One region of the Cellulomonas xiejunii genome, then DNA from elsewhere that is predicted to be linked to it. Evidence: riboswitches for the same ligand, from Rfam matches in the RefSeq annotation. Region 1 holds a riboswitch; the other holds the start of a gene.
The links. Region 1 has a riboswitch for glycine ahead of gcvP (aminomethyl-transferring glycine dehydrogenase). Riboswitches for the same ligand answer to the same signal wherever they lie in the genome.
Positions count from the first base shown of each region.

Region 2: another riboswitch for glycine. It lies ahead of NP048_RS00955 (DMT family transporter); the one in region 1 lies ahead of gcvP (aminomethyl-transferring glycine dehydrogenase).

Region 1 covers NZ_CP101987.1:100,235-110,571, forward strand. Annotated here, with positions in the region: gene NP048_RS00465 (YeiH family protein) at 1-158, shown strand, start outside; partial or broken gene NP048_RS00470 (ATP-binding cassette domain-containing protein) at 213-809, opposite strand; gene NP048_RS00475 (ABC transporter transmembrane domain-containing protein) at 822-2,162, opposite strand; gene NP048_RS00480 (COG1470 family protein) at 2,159-3,301, opposite strand; gene NP048_RS00485 (alpha/beta hydrolase-fold protein) at 3,395-5,953, opposite strand; glycine riboswitch at 6,458-6,567, shown strand; gene gcvP (aminomethyl-transferring glycine dehydrogenase) at 6,800-9,736, shown strand; gene gcvT (glycine cleavage system aminomethyltransferase GcvT) at 9,733-10,337, shown strand, end outside.
Region 2 covers NZ_CP101987.1:202,948-213,284, forward strand. Annotated here, with positions in the region: gene NP048_RS00925 (tautomerase family protein) at 1-35, shown strand, start outside; gene NP048_RS00930 (VOC family protein) at 32-496, shown strand; gene NP048_RS00935 (GH1 family beta-glucosidase) at 537-1,934, shown strand; gene NP048_RS00940 (TolB family protein) at 2,012-2,908, shown strand; gene NP048_RS00945 (vWA domain-containing protein) at 3,136-4,629, shown strand; gene NP048_RS00950 (hypothetical protein) at 4,980-5,513, shown strand; gene NP048_RS00955 (DMT family transporter) at 5,500-6,657, opposite strand; glycine riboswitch at 6,705-6,797, opposite strand; glycine riboswitch at 6,799-6,886, opposite strand; gene NP048_RS00960 (hypothetical protein) at 7,240-7,941, shown strand; gene NP048_RS00965 (fibronectin type III domain-containing protein) at 8,004-10,247, opposite strand.

The DNA of each region.
Region 1 (10,337 bases):
GTGCCCTGACGGCGGTCGCGCTCGCGGGCGTCGGGCTGCTGACCCCCGTCGACGCGCTGCGGCGCGCGGGCTGGCGGCCGCTCGCGCTGGGCGGCGCGCTGTCGTTGGCCGTGGCGCTGACCAGCCTGGGGATGCAGGCGGTCACGGGGATGCTGTGACGCGCGGGCTGAGACCGTCCGCCCGCCGCCGGGAGTCCTGAACGGGTCCTGCGCTCAGGACAGCACGGCCTGGTCGGAGGACCCCAGCAGCACGCGGTACCGGCCCACCTGCTGCGCGAGCTCCTCGTGCCGACCCGACTGGACGATGCGTCCCCCTTCCAGCACGACGATCCGGTCCGCGTGCCGGACGGTCGACAGCCGGTGGGCGATCATCAGGATCCCCGCGGTGCCGAACAGCTCGCCCATCGCCTCCCGGACGCGGGCCTCGGTCGCGGTGTCCAGGTGGGCCGTCGGCTCGTCCATGACGACGAGGGCGGGTCGCTTGAGCGCGGCGCGCGCGATGGCGAGCCGCTGCCGCTCACCGCCCGACAGACGGTGCCCCTTCTCACCGATGACGGAGTCCAGGCCGTCGTCCAGCTGCTCGACGAGGCGGTCCAGGGCGACCGCCCGGCACACCTCGAGGAGCTCGCGCTCCGTCGCGTCGTGGTTCGCGTACCGGAGGTTGTCGCGGACGCTCGCGTGGAGCACGTACGGCTCCTGCGGGATGTAGGCGATGAGCTCGGCGCGTCGCTGCTCGTCCAGGTCGCGCAGCGCGGACCCGGCGATCTCCACGACGCCCTCGTCGCAGTCCACGAGCCCCGCGGTGATCCCGGCGAGCGTCGACTAGCCGGCACCGGAGGACCCCACGACGGCGACGACCTCGCCCCGGCCGATCGTCAGGTCGATGCCGTCCAGGGCGTTGCTGTGCTCGCGCTCGTCCTGCGGCGTTTCACCGGATCCGACGATCTTCCCGTTCAGACCGGTGATCGGCAGCCACGGGATCGACAACGCGTCGCCGGCGTGGGACAGCCCGTCGATCGAGTACGAGGCCACCGCCGGGTAGCGGTAGCGCACACCCAGCATCCGCAGGGCGGGCGCCACCTCGTGCCCGTCGGCGTCCCCGGCGGGGGCATCGTCGGGGGACGGCCGCACGACGGTGGCCGGGCGGCCCGACGCCTGCGGCGCGTGGGGCGCGGCCGGCCCGGCGGCGAGGACGGCCTCGACCCGGTCGAGGGCGATCGACGAGCGCATCCGCGGGTACCGGGTGCCCAGCAGGCTCTGGACGGGTGCCTGCAGCTGCTGCAGGTAGAGCACGACGAGGATGACGCTGCCGACGGTCACGCCCTGCTCGGCCACGAGCCACACGCCCATGGCCAGCGCACCGGCGGTGATGACGACGAACGCGGTCCCGTAGCTGGCACCCGACGTCGCCGCGGCCCTCGCTGTCGCCGCGGAGAGGCCGGCGAGCACGTCGGCCTGCTCCGCGAAGCGCCCCTGCTCGCGCCGGGTCTGCCCGTTCTGGCGTGCGAGGAGGGCGCCGTCGCGGCTGACGAAGGTCTCGGCGGACGACGCGAGCTCCTTGGTCACGTCGAACGACCGCGCGATGAGCTCGTTGATCCGTGCCTCCGCCTTGCGGACGTACGCGATGGCGACGGGGATGACGACCAGGAGCACGAGCAGCCGCGGGCCGACGAACGCGACGATCACCACGGAGGTCACGATCGTCGTCACGCCCGACACGACGACGGGGATCACGGACGTGTACATGGCCTCGGCGCCGTTGGCGTCGCTGGTCAGCCGGCTGACGACGGCTCCGGGCCGGACGGTCGTGTAGAAGTGGATCGGCATGGTGGTGAGCCGGCGGAACATCGACGTCTGCATGTCCGCGATCACCGCGCCCGCGGCCCTCGTCGAGACCACCCGGGCCGCGTACGTCATCCAGACGCCGAGCAGCCCGAGGCCGAGCATCGCGCCGATCTGCCAGGCGACCTGCGAGCCCACGGTCCGCTCCTGGACGAGCCCGTCGATGATCGACCGCAGCAGCAGGACCTGGATCAGCGGTGCGATGCCGCCGACGACCTGGAACACGTAGGACCACGCGAAGCGTCCCCGGTGCGCACGGACCAGCTCCTGGACGTGCGCGTGCCGCCGGGGGGCGTCCGGGGGGGCGTCCGACCGGGTCACGACGCCGTCCCCGTGGCACCGGTCGCCGACGCGGGCTCGTGCGTGACTCCGGCGGCGGCCAGCGCCTCGTCGACCCGGGCCTGCACCTGCTGCGCGGTCCGCCGACGCCGCCACCGGACCAGCAGGACGCCCCCGACGACCAGCACGAGCAGCGCGAGCTGCGACCAGGGCACCGCCCACACGCTCACGTCGGCCGACCCGCCGCGCAGGGCCGCGTCGACGACGTCCTCGCCGACGACCCACGGCCGTGCGTCGACGTGACCGGTGACGCGGACGAGGGGCCACACCCGCAGCTCGGCCTCCACGAGCGCCGACTGCCCCGGCAGCACCTCCCGGATCTGGGTGCTGTGCTCGGCCTCCGCGATCCCGAACGGACCGGCGAGCGTGGTCGCGGCGCGGGCCGCGAGCCGGACGTCACCGGTGTTCGCCACCCGGTACCGCACGTGCACGGTGCCCGGTGCGAACGGGTTCCACGACGGCTCCCAGCGCGTCGTGACGTCCTGCGGTGCGAGCGACGCCGCGACGTCACCGGCGACGCGCAGGTGCAGGCGCGTGCCGACGCGCGCGGCGAGCCGCACCGTGTCGCCGGCGACGAGCTCGGCGACGACACCGGCGGGGTGGTCGCCCGGCGTCGCGTCGGCGGGGACCGTGACGGTCAGGGGCACGGTCACGGCGGCGCCGGGGTCGAGGGTGAGGCGCAGCGTGCGGCCGTCGACCCGCTCGGCGCCGGGGGCGTCGCCCAGCGTGATCCACGCACCCCCGTCGCGCGGTGCGCCGTCGCCGGGCGGCAGGTCGAAGTGGCCGGAGTCGGACACGACCCCGTCGCCGGCGTACACCGCGAAGGTCGCGGGACCGTCGCTGAAGTTGGTGATCGCGACGTGCTCGGTGACGGAAGCACCGGGGTCGAGCACGTGCCGCAACGAGATGCGCCCGTCGGGCCCCTCGGCGGTCGCAGGCTGCACCGTCCAGGTCACCGTGCCGCCGGGTGTCCCGGCGCCCGGCTCCTCGGGAGCACCGTCGTCGGACGTGCCGGTGACGACGGTCCCGCCGCGGACAGGACCCGGTGCCGCCCCGGCAGCAGGTGCCACGACGAGTACCCCCAGCACCGCGACGACGACAGCACGACCCAAGATGCGCACAGAGACTTCCTTCACAGACGGTCGGGGTGCCGAGCCCGTACTTCGGCGGCTTCTGGCGGGCCATGGGCCGCCGAAGTACGAGCTCGGCTCCGGTCAGTCGACCGGGAACAGCGACAGGCTCAACGTGCCTGTGTACTCACCCGGTCGCGTGTCCACCGGGACGTCGAGCACGAGGTCCGCGCCGATGGTGGCAGACCCGACCCGGCCCTCGGGCGTTGCGGAGGCCAGGCGGCCCGGGACGACCAGGCCCTCGCCCCCGTCGAGCGCGGTCGCACGGGCGTCACCCGCGACCAGCCCCGCACGCGGGGTCTCGATGCGCGGCGTCCACCCCAGGTGCTTCGCGTCGAGGAGACGCGACCCGGAGTCGAACGAGTACGCCTGCCCCGTGACCGCCCAGCCGGTGACACCGGCCTGCGTGACCGAGCGCGAGTCGGTGACCGTCACCGTCGGCAGCTGGCCGCGGAACCGCAGCGCGGTGCCCGTGTTCTGCGGCCCGTCGAGCGTGACGCCCGACCCGTCGTCGGCGACCGACAGCGCCAGGACGCCGTCCTCGCCCTCGGGGACCACGGCCCGCAGCTCCACGCCCTGCGTGGTCTGCGGGTCGCGGAACAGCCGCGGCAGCAGGTCGACGAGGTTCTTCGACCACACGTCGAACCCGTGCGGGCCCTGCGTGACGCCGGCGAACTCGTGGTGGATCCCGTTGGTCTCCAGCAGGTTCAGGAGGTCCATCGTCGCCTGGTAGGTGAAGTCGGTCTTGTCACCGGTGTAGACGCGCGCCAGCCGCGTCTCGGCGTTGACTGCGGCCGGGTCGAACTGCGGGGTGTTGAAGAACAGCCCACCCGAGAACGCGCCCATCCACCCGAACTGCCCGGGCCGGGTCAGCCACGTGTTGAGCGTGTTCATCGCGCCCATCGACAGACCGGCGATGGCCTGACCTGCGGCGTCGTCCGCGATGTTGTACTGCGCCCGCGCAGCGGGTGCGAGGTTCTCCATCAGCTCCGCGGGGAAGTCGGGCGAGTTGCCGTTGCCCATGACGACGACCATCGGGACGATCGCGCCGTCCCGCATGTAGTTGTCGAGGATCTGCGGCGCGCGGCCCACCTCGACCCAGTCGCCGTAGTTCTGCCCGCCGCCGTGGTTGAGGTACAGCACGGGGTACGGCTCGGCCCGGTTCGGGTCGTAGCCCTTGGGCGTCCAGACGTACGCCTTGCGCTCCTCGTTCGCCACCTTGCTGTCGTACGTCAGCACGGAGACCTCGCCCCGTTCGTCCGCGGGCACGTCGGCGAGCATGCGGTCCGTCTCACCCGGGACGAACAGCGGGCTCACGCCGGTGAGCGTGTTGACCTTGTCCTCGGGGTCCTTCACGTCGACGCCGTCGACGACGTACCGGTAGTAGTAGAAGCCGTCGAGCGGCCCCATCGACAGGCGCCAGCGGTCGCCGACCTTCGTCATCGGGACGCGGAACCATGCACCGTTCGGTGCCCAGTTGGCCCAGACCGTGACGTCCTTCGCGTCGGCGAACTGCGTGCCCGTCTCGAAGGTGACGATGCCGTCGTCGTCGACGTGCGGCGTCGTGATCGAGCCCGTCGCCGGCGGCGTGTACTTCTCGTCCAGCGGGCGGTGCCCCTCGCGCGGACCGTGGCCCGCGTCGTCCTGGAACACGCGCGACGCGAAGTCGCGAAGCCCCTCGCGCCACGTGTCCCACGTGCCACCGGAGTCGGGGTCGACGCCGTCGAACTCGTGGTCGACGCCGGCACGCTCGAGCGTGCGCAGCAGGTCGTGCGTCTGGTTGTACGCGGGGTCCAGCACGTTGCCCACGTAGACGCGCAGACGGTCGGTGCCCTCGTTGATCTCCCGCGCCGTGGTGGCGCTGATCGAGCCGGTCAGGCGCCCGGAGAACGACCCGACCTCGCCGAAGACGCCGGGGTCCGTGCGCAGCACCGTCAGGGCGTGGTGCGCGCCGTCGCCGATGCCGGCCACGGCCTGCCCGGCGGCGTCGTCGGCCACGTTGTACGCGTCGCGGGCTGCCGCGACGACACCGTCGAGCAGCTCGGTGCGCGGGTCGGCGCCGCGCACGTCCGCCATGACGACGACCATGTCCGCCAGCCGGCCCTCGGCCGCGAGGTTGTCGAGCACCTGCGGCGCACGGCCCAGCTCGGCCCACTCCTGCGCGCTCTGCGTGCCGTCGGCCAGCAGGTACAGCACGGGGTACGCGTCGGCGCGCTCGGCGTCGTAGCCGGGCGGCGTCCACACGAGCGTCGTGCGCTCGTCGTCCGCGACGGGGCTGTCGTACGCCAGCTCGGCGACGTCGCCGCCGTTGGCCACGTCGGACATCCACTGGACCTGCGGGCCGGGGACGAAGAACGTGTTCCACGTCGGGTGCGACGTGACCGCGACCTCGGTCGAGGGGTTGCGGAACGACTTCTTGGTCCGGTCCTCGAACGTCGCCGTGTACTGGTAGTAGTACAGGCCCGGCTCGAGGATGCCGACCTGCGTCGGGTAGTCCGTGCCGCTGGGGTCCATCGCCAGGTCGGACCACGTGCCGCTCGGCCCGATGTTGCCCTGCAGCTCCATCACCGCGGGCCGCGACCCGACGATCTGCTCCACCTCCGCCTGCGGCACAGTGAAGCGGTGGTACCCCTCGGGCGTCACGGACACCCACGGGTCAGGCGAAACTCCCTCTGCTGCTGCGGCCGGTGCCACGGCAGCACCTCCCATCACGAGCGCTGCACCGGTGACCACGGCGGCCGTGCGTCGGTGTCCTGCTGGTCCTCTTCGAGTCATCCCCATCGATTCCTCTCCTCTGTCGCCGACCGGCAGGTGGGCGCAGCGGACCCGCTCTCCGCGTCGAGAGCCGACCAGGATGCTTCCCCCTCCGGAAGGACGCGGACGCCCTCGACGTCCACGACGTGCCCGCAATCTGCAACGCTGCAGGAACGGGTTGTCCGAATGCTGTCGTGTCGGAGGTTTAACGTCAATACCTGCGGTTCGACCGGTTCCTTCCCGCCTGGCCGTCGCCCGCGGCGGCGCGCGTGTCTGCAGAAGGTGTTCGCCGGGACGATCTGCGCGGACCTTCCCGGCGCCGATGGGGTCGTGGGTCTCCTGCTCCCGGCGAGACCGGTGCCGTAGGCTGACCGCACAACTCAACACGCTGCTCGAACCGCGGCGGGAGAGCTCCCGTCGGCCGCCCGCGAGGCGGCTGAGCGGGACGCCGAAGGAGCAAGCTCCCCTCCGAATCTCTCAGGCACCCGTACCGCCACGGCCAGGCAACTCTGGAAAGCGGCGCCGGCCAGGTCCGGTGCCCACCGACGGTGCAAGCCGGCGCGCCCCGGAGCATCGGCCCGCGGGTCGACGCTCATGGCGGACCGGCCAAACTCTCAGGTCACCCCGTGCGGGGTGGATGACAGAGCGGGGAAGCCCCTGTCCGTCCCGGTGCGTGGACCACCACGTCCGGACGACCCCGTGGAGCAGCCCGTGACCGACCTCGACGTGCCGTCCGTGGCCCCCGCCGCGCCCGCACCCACCGGACCCGTCCGCTCGCCCGCCGCGGATGGCTTCCCCGACCGGCACATCGGCCCCCGCGGCGACGAGACGGCCCGCATGCTCGCCGCGCTCGGGTACGACAGCCTCGACGCGCTGGTCGACGCCGCCGTGCCCGCCGCGATCCGCACGGACCGTCCGCTGGACCTGCCGCCGGCGCGCTCCGAGGAGCAGGTGCTCGCCGCGCTGCGCGACGTGGCGTCGCGCAACGCCGTCCTGCGGCCCATGATCGGCCAGGGTTACTACGGGACGGTGACGCCCGCGGTGATCCGCCGCAACGTCCTGGAGTCGCCCGCCTGGTACACGGCGTACACGCCGTACCAGCCGGAGATCTCGCAGGGCCGCCTCGAGGCGCTGCTGAACTTCCAGACCGTCGTGTCCGACCTCACCGGCCTCGACGTGGCGAACGCGTCGCTGCTCGACGAGGCGACGGCCGTCGCGGAGGCGGTCGCGCTCATGTGGCGGGCGTCGCGCGCGACGACGGGCACGGTCGTGCTGGACGCCGACCTGTTCGGCCAGTCGCTGGCCGTCGCCTGCGGGCGCGCGCAGGCGGTCGGCCTGCCGGTGGTCGTCGCGGACCTCACCGACGGGTTGCCGGAGGTCGACGGGCCGCTGGTCGGCGTCGTCGTGCAGCAGGTGGGCGCGTCGGGCGCGCTGCGGGACCTGCGCCCGCTGGTCGCCGCGGCCAAGGACCGCGGGGCTCTCGTCACGGTGGCCGCGGACCTGCTCGCGCTGACGCTCGTGACGTCGCCGGGCGAGCTGGGTGCGGACGTCGCGGTCGGCTCGGCGCAGCGGTTCGGTGTCCCGCTGTTCGGCGGCGGCCCGCACGCCGCGTTCATGGCGGTGCGCACCGGGCTCGAGCGCACGCTGCCCGGGCGCCTCGTGGGGGTGTCCGTCGACGCCGACGGCGCCCCGGCCTACCGGCTCGCGCTGCAGACCCGCGAGCAGCACATCCGCCGTGAGAAGGCCACGAGCAACATCTGCACGGCGCAGGCGCTGCTCGCGATCGTCGCGTCGATGTACGCGGTCTACCACGGGCCGGACGGGCTGCGGGCGATCGCGCGGCGGGTGCACGGGCACGCGCGAGGCGTGCAGCGCGGGCTGCGCGACCTGGGCGTGACGGTCGTCCACGACGACGTCTTCGACACCGTGCGCGCGCACGTGCCGGGCCGTGCGGCGGACGTGGCACGGGCCGCTGCCGACGCGGGCATCAACGTGTGGGTCGCCGACGCCGACCACGTGCAGGTCGCGTGCGACGAGACGACGACGGCGGACGACGTGGTGGCGGTGCTGGGCGCGTTCGTCGTCGCGGGCGTCACCACCGCCCCGGTCGCGGCCGACGGGACCGTCTCGTTCGGCGCGTTCGGGGGCGGCCCCACCGTGCCGCGCGCCGAGCTGCTGCGGACCACCGACTACCTCACGCACCCGGTGTTCCACGTGAATCGTTCCGAGACGGCGATGCTGCGCTACCTGCGCCGCCTGTCCGACAAGGACCTCGCGCTCGACCGCACGATGATCCCGCTGGGCTCGTGCACCATGAAGCTCAACGCGACGGCCGAGATGGAGCCCATCTCCTGGCCGCAGTTCGCGGACGTCCACCCGTACGCCCCCGCCGACCAGACGCGGGGCTACGCGGCCCTGGTCGCCGAGCTGCAGGGCTGGCTCGCCGAGATCACGGGCTACGCCGCGGTGAGCGTGCAGCCCAACGCGGGGTCGCAGGGCGAGCTCGCCGGTCTGCTCGCCATCCACGCGTACCACGAGGCCACCCGGCCCGAGGGTGCCGAGCACCGCGACATCTGCCTCATCCCCGCCTCGGCGCACGGCACCAACGCGGCGTCGGCCGCGCTCGCGGGCCTCAAGGTCGTCGTCGTCGCGACGGCCGAGGACGGCGAGGTCGACCTCGCGGACCTGCGCGCCAAGCTCGACCAGCACGGCCCGCGCGTCGCGGCGATCATGATCACGTACCCCTCGACGCACGGCGTCTACGAGGCGCACGTGCGTGAGGTCTGCGACCTGGTGCACGCCGCCGGCGGGCAGGTCTACATCGACGGCGCCAACCTCAACGCGCTCGTCGGGCTGGCCCGTCCGGCCGAGCTCGGCGGGGACGTCTCCCACCTGAACCTGCACAAGACCTTCTGCATCCCGCACGGCGGCGGCGGCCCGGGGGTCGGGCCGGTGGCGGTCGCGGCGCACCTCGCGCCGTACCTGCCGGGCGACCCGACGCCGGGTGCGGCCGGCTCCGTCGTCGCGCCCGTCTCGGCTGCGCCCTGGGGCTCGGCCGGCATCCTGCCGATCTCGTGGGCGTACGTCGCGCTCATGGGTCCCGACGGCCTGCGCCGCGCGACCGAGACGGCCGTGCTGGCGGCGAACTACCTGGCCACGCGCCTGCGCGAGCACTTCCCGGTCCTCTACGCCGGCCCGGGCGGCCTGGTCGCGCACGAGTGCATCCTCGACCTGCGTCCCCTGACGAAGGCCACGGGCGTCACCGCCGAGGACGTCGCCAAGCGGCTCATGGACTACGGCTTCCACGCGCCCACGCTGTCGTTCCCGGTCCCGGGCACCCTCATGATCGAGCCGACCGAGAGCGAGGACCTCGTCGAGCTCGACCGGTTCGTCGACGCGATGGTCGCGATCCGCGGCGAGATCGCGGGCGTCGCGGACGGCCGCTGGCCGCTGGCGGGCTCACCGCTGCGCCAGGCGCCGCACACGGCGGCGTCCGTCAGCGCGGACGTCTGGGAGCAGCCGTACGGCCGTGAGCTGGCCGCGTTCCCCCTCGCCTCGCTGCGCGCCGACAAGTACTGGCCGCCCGTGCGTCGCATCGACGGCGCCCGCGGCGACCGGCACCTCGTCTGCTCGTGCCCGCCCGTCGAGGCGTACGCGGACGACGTGCGATGACCGCCGACCTCCGGCCCGACCTCACCACGGGAGCCCCGATGACCGAGCTGCGCTCGCCCCTGCACGACGAGCACGTCGCCCTGGGCGCGTCGCTCACCGCCTTCGCGGGCTGGCAGATGCCGCTGCGGTACACGTCCGACCTCGCCGAGCACACGGCGGTCCGCACGGCCGCCGGCCTGTTCGACCTCTCGCACATGGGGGAGATCGCGGTCACCGGGCCGCAGGCCGGCGCGTTCCTCGACCTCGCGCTCGTCGGCAACCTCACGGGCCTGCGGGTGCCCGGTGCGCGGTACACGATGATCGTCCAGCCCGACGGCGGCGTCATCGACGACCTCGTCGTGTACCGCACGGGCGAGGAGGAGTACCTCGTCGTCGCCAACGCGTCGAACCACGACGTCGTGCTCACCGAGCTGCGCGAGCGTGCGGCCGGGACGGGTCTCGACGCCCACGTCGTCGACCGCTCTGCCGCGACGGCGCTCGTGGCGGTGCAGGGGCCGCGTGCGCTCGACGTGGTCGAGGCGCTGGCCGGCCTGACGGCGGACCCGGCCGGCCCCGCCGACGTGAGCCCTGCGACGCTGCGCTACTACGCGTGCCTGCCGAT
Region 2 (10,337 bases), 100 kb from region 1:
ACGGCGACTGGCTCGCGCCCGCCAAGGAGGCGTGAGCGTGCGCCACCCCGTGCCCTTGACGGGGTTCATCCAGGTCGCTGTCGTCGTCGAGGACATCGAGGCAGCGCTCGACGCCTGGTGCGAGCTGCTCGACCTGCCCCGGCCGGAGGTCCGGGAGACCGGCCCGGCGCCGAACCCGAACGAAACCTACCGCGGCGAGACCGCGGCCTACGGGCTCAAGCTGGCCGTCCTCGACTGCCCGGAGCGGGGCTTCGTCGTCGAGCTCCACGAGCCCGACGAGAACCCGTCGACGTTCCGGGAGTTCCTCGACCGGCACGGCAACGGCGTGCACCACCTGGGCTTCCAGGTCGGCGAGGCGCGCGACGCCGTCGTCGGCGAGCTGGAGGCAACGGGTCACGCCCTGCGGACCGTCGGCGTGTACGACGACGGCAGCTGGACCATCGTCGATACCGAGGACGTGCTCGGCGTCAACCTCAACATCAAGCCGCACGCCTGACCACCCAGGCACAAGACCACCCACCTCAAGTGAAGGACGTGTGACCACCGTGACCGCCGACCGCAGCCGCTTCCCCCAGGACTTCGCCTGGGGCACCGCCACCGCCTCCTACCAGGTCGAGGGCGCGACCGACGTCGACGGTCGGGGGCCGAGCATCTGGGACACCTTCACCCGGGTGCCCGGGGCGATCGCCGACGGGCGGACAGGGGACCTGGCCGACGACCACTACCGGCGCTTCCGTGAGGACGTCGCGATGCTGGCGGACCTCGGCACGAACGCCTACCGGTTCTCGATCGCGTGGCCGCGCATCCAGGCGGATGGCACGGGCCCGGCCAACCCCGCGGGCCTGCGGTTCTACCGTGAGCTCAGCGAGGCGCTGCTCGAGCGCGGCATCACCCCGTGGGTGACGCTCTACCACTGGGACCTGCCGCAGGCGCTCGAGGACCGCGGCGGTTGGCTCGAGCGCGACACCGCCCAGCGGTTCGGCGAGTACGCGGCCCTCGTGGTCGACGAGCTGGGCGACGTCATCGATCACTGGGCGACGCTCAACGAGCCGTGGTGCTCGGCCTTCCTCGGGTACGCCGGCGGAGTGCATGCGCCGGGCCGGCGGCTCGGGTCGCAGGCGGCGCGCGCGGCCCACCACCTGCTGCTCGGTCACGGGCTCGGGATGCAGGCGATCCGGGCCGCGCGCCCGGAGGCCACGGCCGGTGTCGTGCTCAACCTGTACTCGGTCCGCGCGGCGAGCGAGAGCGCGGCCGACCAGGACGCGGCGCGCCGGGTCGACGGCCTGCAGAACCGCTTCTTCCTCGAGCCCTTGCTGGGGGAGGGGTACCCGGCGGACGTGCTCGAGGATCTCGGCGAGACCGAGTGGTTCGCGCAGAACGAGGCCGACGCCGAGCTCATCGCGGCGCCGATCGACTTCCTCGGCATCAACTACTACAGCCGCCACGTCGTCGCGGCCCCGCCGCTCGGCGTCGCGCTCCCCGGAGCCGCCGCCGCGGGTCTCGCCTGGCCCGGCAGCGAGAGCGTGCAGATGGTCGACACCGGTGCGCCGCGCACGCAGATGGGCTGGCCCATCCACCCCGAGGGCATGGTCGACGTGCTCGAGATGGCGCACTGTCGCCGACCGGACCTGCCGCTGTACATCACGGAGAACGGCTCGGCGTACCCCGACGAGGTCGTCGACGGCGAGATCGAGGACGAGGGGCGGCGGCGCTACCTCGAGCAGCACGTCCTCGCTTGCTCGGCCGCGCTGCAGCAGGGCCTGCCTCTCAAGGGCTACTTCGCCTGGACGTCCATGGACAACTTCGAGTGGGCCTGGGGCTACTCACGGCGGTTCGGCCTCGTCCACGTCGACTACGACACCCAGAAGCGGACCGTGAAGCGGAGCGGCAAGTGGTTCGCCCGCTTCCTCGGCGGCGCGGCCGGCGACGCCTGACCGTCCCGCACCACCTGCACCACCGAGCACGACCCGGACACCCTCCACCTCCCCGCCCGACCGAACCGGAGACGACCATGCCCCCTCGCGCCCTGCGCGCCGGCCAGCGAGCCGAGCTGCACGTGATCGACGTCGTCACCGGGGAGGACCGGCTGGTGCACGAATCCTCGAGCTTGCTGTTCGAGGCGCCCAACTGGTCGCCGGACGGGCGGTGGCTCGTCGTCAACGGCGGCGGGCGGCTGTTCCGGCTGCCGGCCGACGGCGGGGAGCTGGAGGAGGTGCCGCTCGGCGACGTGCCGGACATCAACAACGACCACGTGCTCAGCCCCGACGGAGCGACGGTCTACGTGTCGGCCGAGGACGGGCACCTGTACGCGGTGCCGTTCGAGGGTGGCGGCGCTCCGCGGCGCGTCTCGAACGACCGCGGGGCGTTCCACCACTACCTGCACGGCATCTCGCCCGACGGCGCGACGCTCGCCTACATCGGCCTGGTCCCGCACGCCGACGGCACCGCCACGACGAACGTCTGGACCATCCCGACCGCGGGCGGCCTGGACGTCCAGCTCACCGACGACGAGTTCCCCGACGACGGCGCCGAGTTCAGCCCCGACGGTCGGTGGGTCCTGTTCAACTCCGAGCGGGCACGGACCCAGCCGGGCCACGCGCAGCTGTTCCGGATGCGCACGGACGGCTCGTCGGTCGAGCAGCTCACGTTCGACGAGCGGGTCAACTGGTTCCCGCACGTCTCCCCGGACGGGAGCCGGCTCGCCTACATCAGCTTCCCGCCCGGGACGCTCGGGCACCCGGCCGACCTCGACGTCGTCCTGCGTCTCCTCGAGCCCTACGACGCCGACGGTGCGCCGGGGACGGTGCGGGACCTGGTCGTGCTCTTCGGGGGCCAGGGGACGATCAACGTCCCGAGCTGGGCCTCGGACAGCCGTCGGCTGGCCTACGTCGCCTACCCGATGTCCTGAGACCGCGCCGCCGGCGACACCCTCGAACGGCCGGCTCGAGACCTCCGCCGCCCTCGTCGCCCAGGTCTCGAACCGCACAAGGCCAGGTCACGGCGCGGCCACGCTGGGGCCTTCCCGGCCACGGAAGGCCATCGTTCCCATCACGAGCCGGCAACTCCTACCCCGCGCCACCGGCCTCGCCCCTAACGTCGGCGCCCACACCACGGTGACGACGAGACGGGGCAGCCATGAGGACGAACCACGGTAGGACGACAGGTCTGGCCGGCGCTGCGCTCGTCGTCGCGGTGGCACTGGGAGCCTGCAGCGCGGGCGACGGCTACTCCGACGCCAGCGGCGTCTCCGAACCGGGCTACGACGTGGCTGTGCCCCCGGACCCGGAGCCGGGCCCCTCGGTGCCCGCGCCCGACTTCGCGATGACGGACCCCACGCAGGACGCCCTGTCGACGTTCGCGCTCGACATCGACACGGGCTCGTACACGCGGTTCCGCGACGCCGTCTCCCAGGGGATGGCGGTCGACCCGAGCGAGGTCCGCACCGAGGAGTTCGTCAACTACTTCGACCAGGACTACCGCACCCCGGAGAGCGGCCTCGGCGTCAGCATCGACGCCACGACGCTGCCGTTCCGGCCCGGGCACCGGCTCGTGCGCGTGGGCATCAGCAGCGCCCCGACGTCGAGCGCCTCCCGCGACGACGCGGACCTCGCGCTCGTCGTCGACTGCTCGGGCTCGATGGGCGACGCCGGGAAGATGGAGACGACCAAGGCGGCGCTGCGCACGCTGGTGTCCGCGCTGCGGCCCACCGACCGGGTGGCCATGGTCTGCTACTCCACCGAGGCCGACCTGGTGCTCGAGCCGACGCGCGTGTCCGAGCGTGCCGGCGTCCTCGCGGCCGTCGACGCGCTCACGCCCCAGGAGTCGACCAACGCCGCCGCAGGCCTCGCGCTCGGCTACGACGTTGCCATGTCGATGCGCACCGACGGGCGGATGACGCGGGTCGTCCTCATCAGCGACGGGGTCGCGAACGTCGGGGAGACCGACCCCGACGGGATCCTGGCGCGCATCAGCACCGAGGCGAAGTCGGGGATCAACCTCATCTCGGTCGGCGTCGGCATCACGACCTACGACGACCACCTGCTCGAGCAGCTGGCGGACCAGGGCGACGGGTGGCACGTCTACATCGACGGTGACGCCGAGGCCGAGCGTGTGTTCGCCACCGGGCTCACCGGCTCGCTCGTCGTGGCCGCGAAGGACGCGAAGGCCCAGGTGGAGTTCGACCCGGCGCAGGTCTCCGGCTACCGGTTGCTGGGCTACGAGAACCGGGCGGTCGCGGACGCGGACTTCCGCAACGACGCGATCGACGGCGGGGAGGTCTTCGCGGGTCACGCGACGACCGCGCTGTACGAGGTGGCGCTCCGCGAGGGCCGGTCCGAGCGGCCCTTCGTCACGGCGACGGTGCGCTACCTCGACGACGCAGGCGAGCCGGTCGAGCGCTCCGGGACCCTGGCCCGGTCCGCCGACGCCGCGTCGCCCCGCGAGGCGTCGCCCCGCCTGCGTCAGGACCTGGTCGTCGCGCTGCTGACGGACCGGCTCCTGGGTGGGCCGTGGTCCACGGTGGTCAGCGCGGCCGACCTGCGCGCCGAGGCCGGGGCGCTGCTGGGGGTGCTGGACGGGGACCGGGACGTGGCTCAGCTCGTCGAGCTCGTCGACCGGGTGACCCGGTGAGCGAGCCACGGACGCGATTCGTCCCATTACTTGGACAGCGTGTGAAGATCTTGTGACGAGGGGACCTTCCGGGCGTCACCCAGGCGGCCCAGCACGCAGGGGGTCCGGACGCGAAGACGACAGTGTCGGCGCAGGTCACGAGACTTTCGCGGCGTTTCTCGCAGGCCATCGGCGTCCGAACCGGCGATGCTACGTTGGCGACGGCCCAGGGGGAGATCGACGCCGGCACGTGTCGCGCCCCCCGCACCGCCGCGCCGGGTCGTGGTCGTCGCGCTCCGCGCGTCGTCCGGTGCGCGGGTAACTCGTGCGTCGGCCCGGCTGCGTCCGGTACGCCGACCCGAGGAGCACCTGTGACCAGCTCGACCCCTGCCCGTCGTCGAACCGTCGTCGTGGCCGTCGCCGCGGCAGCCCTGCTCGCCGCAGCAGCCTGCACGTCCACCGCGAGCGCGGGCGGCAGCGACAAGCCGGCCGAGCGCACCACCTACAAGGGTGGGGAGACGACGTTCGGCCAGTCGTTCGCGTACAGCAACGGCCTGGCCGTCGAGGTCGAGAAGCCGACCGCGTTCGTCCCCTCGGCGTCCGCCGACGGCGCCGAGGGCGTCGACGGCGAGCCCGTCAAGGTCCGCGTCTACGTCGTCAACGGCACGAGCGGCGAGTTCGTCCCCAACACCCTCGAGGTCACGGTCGTCTCCGACGGCGAGGAGGCCGCGCAGATCCTCGACCCCGGCTCCCGCGTCGAGCTCACCGGCCCCGGCCACGCCCTGGGCCGCGCGGACGTCGTCGCGTTCGACCTCGCGTTCGTCGTGCAGGACCCGGACGACGTCACGCTGACGCTCGTCCCGGCGATCGCCGGCTACGAGCCGCTGGTCTTCACCGCGCCCTGACCTCCACCGCGCGCCCGCACAGGCGCGCGCACAACGCAGGGGCGGCACCGGCAGCGGTGCCGCCCCTGCGGCCGTGCTGGCGGCGACGCCCCGGAGCGGCGACCCGGGCGTCCCTGCCCCGCGGACGTCGCCCGAGGGCCGAGGTCAGCAGCGGCAGCAGCGCCGCCGCGACGACGAGCACGACGCCGGCCGCGGCGAGCGCGGAGACCGTCTCACCGAACACCGCGGCACCCACCATCACCGCGACGACGACCTCCAGGTACGACATCGACGACAGCTCGACGGCGCGCAGGTGCTTGCCGGCGACGACCAGCAGGCTGAGCGCCAGCACGCCGCACACGAGGAAGAACGCGCCGGCCCACGCCCAGTGCGTCGCGGTCATGCCCGAGACGTCGGGCCGGGTGACCGCGACCATGGCGCCGGAGCCGACGGCGCCGAACACGAAGGTCCAGAAGCTGCGCACGTCGGACGGCATGTCCGTGCGGTACCGGTAGCACAGCAGCGCCCCGCCGTACAGGACGCCCGAGGCGATGCCCAGCCCGACGCCCAGCGCGTACCCGTCGGACGCCGACCGGGGCGTGCCGCCCACCAGCCCCGCGGCCAGCAGCATCCCGGCGAAGGCGACGACCAGGCAGACCACGTCGGCCGGGCCGACGCGCTCCTTGAGCACGGTCACCGCGAGCACGGTCGCCACGACGGGGCCGAGGTAGTGCAGGACGACGGCCAGCGTGAGGTCCACGAGCACGGCCGACGACAGGTACGTCGCGAGCGAGAGGCCCAGCAGCACGCCGCCGAGCACGACGGACGGGGTCACGCGGGTGCGGCGCAGCCTGCCGAGGTGCCGCGTGGCGGCCAGGACGACGAGCATGGCGAGCGCACCGACCACCATGCGACCCAGCGTCAGCGCCTCGCCGACGACCGCGCCGGGCGGCGCTGCCAGACGCCCGAACATCCCGGCGGTCCCCATGGCGGCCGCGGACACGACGATGGCGACCAGGCCGAACCGGCGGTGCGGGCGCGGTGCACGGACGTCGGGGACGAGGGCGTCGGGTGCGCGGACCTCGGGGGCGAGGACGGCGGGGGCGAGGACGGCGGGGGCGAGGACGGCGGGCGCGTGCGGGCGTGACGGGGTGACGACGGCCACGAAGGGCTCCTGGAGGCCAGCGCGACGGGTCGCGTGAGCGGGCGGTGTTTCCCCGCTCTGTCATCGGACCTGAGAGCTTTCGCGAGCCGTGGGCTCGCCTGCACCGTCGGTGGACCCCGTGGGGTCGCTTTCCAGAGTTGCCTTGCTGCGGCGGTTCGGTGGCCTGAGAGATTCCCGGGGAGGTTGCTCCTTCGGCGCCCGCTCCGGCGGGCTCTCCCGCCACAGCTCGTCGGCGTCTTCAGTTGTCCGGACGACTGTATCCGCTCGCCGCGGGACGGGCGCCCGCCGTCCGCCCAGCGGCGGCCGCCCGGCCGCAGGGCGCGACGACTGGAGCCACGGAGCGATGTCACCTCGTGAGAGGGGGATGTGAGTCCGGCCGTCCGAAGCGTTTAGGGCGAAGTTTCGGACAATCCGGGCGCTAGTTTCGGCCCGGTCGACGACGCACGCGGAGCGTCTCGGCCTTCCCTCCGACCGTCTCGAGCTGCACAGCCACGCCTGCCGCGGCTCACCCGGAGGGCCCCGTCCTGACGGCGCGCCGGACCGCTCGGCAGCGCCGTCGCCGCCGAGCCAGGGAGACGACGCGTGACCACCGAACGTCCGGACGCCAGGAGTGCCCGACCTCCCACGTTCAGCGCCGTCCCCACCCCCCGCTCCGGCGTGCCGACCGCCGGGTTCGGCGTCTCTGCCATCGCGACGCCGCCCTCGACCGCCACGTCCCTGGCCGACGAGCCCGACGGGCACAGCCGCGCCGTTCTCATCGTGGGCGCCCTGCTCGCGGTCGTCGCCGTGGTCGCGGCGCTCGTCGCCTTCCGGATCATCGTGCCCTCCACCCCCACGTCCAGCGCCGGGGAGGGCACCGCCGACCGGACCATCACCGAGATCCGTGAGCAGCCCGGCACGGTCGTCCGCTACGGCGACCCGCACTCCTACGGCGACGGCCTCGAGGTCGCCGTCAACGCGCCGCAGCGGTACACGCCCAGCGACAACGCGACGGGCGTCGACGCGGGTGTCCCCGTCAAGATGCAGGTCGTCATCACCAACCGCACCGACGAGGCGTTCCGGCCCAACACGCTGCAGGTGAGCGCGACGTCGGCCGGTCAGCCGGCGACGGCCGTCTGGGACCCCGACCAGGGGGTCGCCCTGACCGGGCCCGACGTCAGCATCCCCGCCGGCGCGAGCATCCACTTCAACATCGCGTTCGCGGTCGCCGAGCCGGGCGACGTGGCGCTCGAGCTCACTCCCGCGCTGTTCGGCTACGGCGCCGTGGTCGTGCAGCCGTCCTGACGACGAACGACAGCGGGTGCCGGGCGTGACGCCCGGCACCCGCTGTCGTCATTCCCGCGTGATCACGCGACGCGACGACGCCACGCGACGAGCGCGGCACCGAGCAGCAGCCAGACGACGGCGAGCGTCGCGACCGGCAGGGTGCCGTCCGTCCCCGTCACGGCCAGGGCGGCCGCGCGGACGAGCACGCTGTCGCCGATCCGCACGAGCCGGCCGGAGGCGTCGACAGCGAAGCCCAGCTCGGCGGAGGCCGCGGCGCCGTCGAGCCCGACACCCGCGGCGACGAGCCGGTGGTCGCCGGCCTCGAGACCGGCGGGCAGGACGACCGTCGCGCCCGCGGTGCCGTCGGCGCCCACGGTCACGCGGGCCAGCTCGCGCGGGGTCGAGTAGACCGTGACGACGAGCTCGGAGCCGGGGAGCATGCCGACCGCCCGGACGGTGGCCGACGCGCCGGCCGCCGGTGCGCCGAGCCCGGCGTCGAGCTGCAGGGAGGCCGACGTGCCGGTCCCCACGACGCGGATCGTCGTCGAGGCGACGGCCGGCAGCGTGTACGCGTCCCCGGCCTGCTCGGCCGTGATCGTGCACTCGCCCGAGGCGATGGTGTGCAACGCCCCGTCGACGACGACGCAGGCGCCCTCGCCCACGAGTGTGACCGGCAGGCCGAGCGACGACGAGGCGGTGAGCGCGACGGGGCCGACGGAGAACAGCAGGTCGGCGATCGGCGCGATCGTGACCTCCTGCGGGCGACGCCCGACCTCGGTGGTCAGCGTGACGGGCGTGGCTGCGGCGACGTCGTCCGTCCCCGCCTGTGTGGCGGTCACGGTGCACGGGCCGACGTCGGTCGCGGTGAGGTCGCCGTCGGTCAGGACGCACGCGCCGGACGCCGTGAGGTCCACGGGCAGGTCGAGCGAGGACGACACGACGACCGGGGCCGTCTCGTCGTAGACCAGCGCCGGGAGTTCGAGGGAGATGCTCTGCGGCGCCTGCGCGACCGTCACGGTGCGGTCCGCGGTCGCGGGGTGGATCTCGGTGGTGCCGGCCTGGGCGGCGGTGACGGTGCAGTCGCCGGCGGCCACGACGGTCAGGGTCGTCCCGTCGACGGTGCAGGCGCCGGTGCCGGTGAAGGTCAGCGCTCCGCCGGAGGTGGCGGTGCCCGCCACGGTGACCGGCGCGTCGCCGTACGTCAGGGAGCCGATGGGGTCGAGCGTGACGGTCTGTGCCGCACGGTCGACGACGAGCGACCCGCTCGTGGTGGCCGCGGTGCGGTCGTCCGCCGCCGGCAGGTTCACCGACACGGGCCAGGCGCCGGCGGGCATCTCGAGGCCCACGATCCTCGCGGTCCCGTCCTCGATGGTCACGCCGTAGGTCGCGTCGCCGATGGAGAAGGTCGCCGTGCCGGTGACCGGGACGCCGTCGGAGCGGGTGAACGTCGCTGCGACGTCGAACGGCTCACCGCTCACCAGGGACACGGGATCGGTCGCCAGCGTCACGTCCGTGGTCGCGCGCGGGGTGGCGGACACCGGCGTGCTGCCCTGACCTGCCCCGAGGGAGTTCCGGCCGACGATCGTGAGGTCGTACGTGGTGCCGTTGGTCAGGCCTGTGATCGTCGTCGACGTGCTGGCGGCGCCCGCGGTGCCGCAGGGCGCTGCCGCGCCTCCCGACGCCGCGCAGTAGACGTCCCACCCCGCGACGATCGACTGCGGTGCCGTCCAGTTGACGTCCAGCTGACGGTCGGCGGGCGTCACCACGACGTCGGTCGGCGCCGAGGGGACGGCGGCGGGGCGGATCGTCACCGTGCCGGCGCCGGTGCGTCCGGGGGACACCGCCGCGAACGCGAACCGGTAGGCCGTGCCCGCGGTGAGGTGCACGGTCAGGCGCGCGTTCGGGTAGCCGGCACCGTCGTCGTTGACGCCGACGAGCCCGCCGTCCGCCGTCCAGACCTCGAGCGCGTTGTCGAAGGCGCTGTTGAGCGTGATGACCACGGAGGTGGTGGCGGGCGCGACGAACTCGTACCACCGGCCGTTGTGGTACTTCGGCGGCGTCGTGGGCCCCGAGCCGGTCCCCGTGGTGAGGCCGACGTTCGAGACGGCGAAGGTCCCGTCGAGGACGTCCAGCGGCAGCGGCAGCGGGCTCGAGAACGAGCTGCCGTCAGCGGTCGGGGCGTCGCCGACGGGCTCGCCCTGCGCGGGCGTCAGCCCCACCAGCAGGAACGCCGCGGCGAGCAGCGTCGTCAGGGCGCGGCGCGCGTGGGGCCGCGCCGCTCGGGGACGTGGCGGGGATGCGTGATGGGGGGGCGTCGGGCGCACAGGGGACTCCAGGTGGGGGGTCGGGCGGTCGGTCGGCGCTGCCCCCGCCTGGCGGTCATCGTGGCGGTGCCGGCACGGGACGTTGGTCCT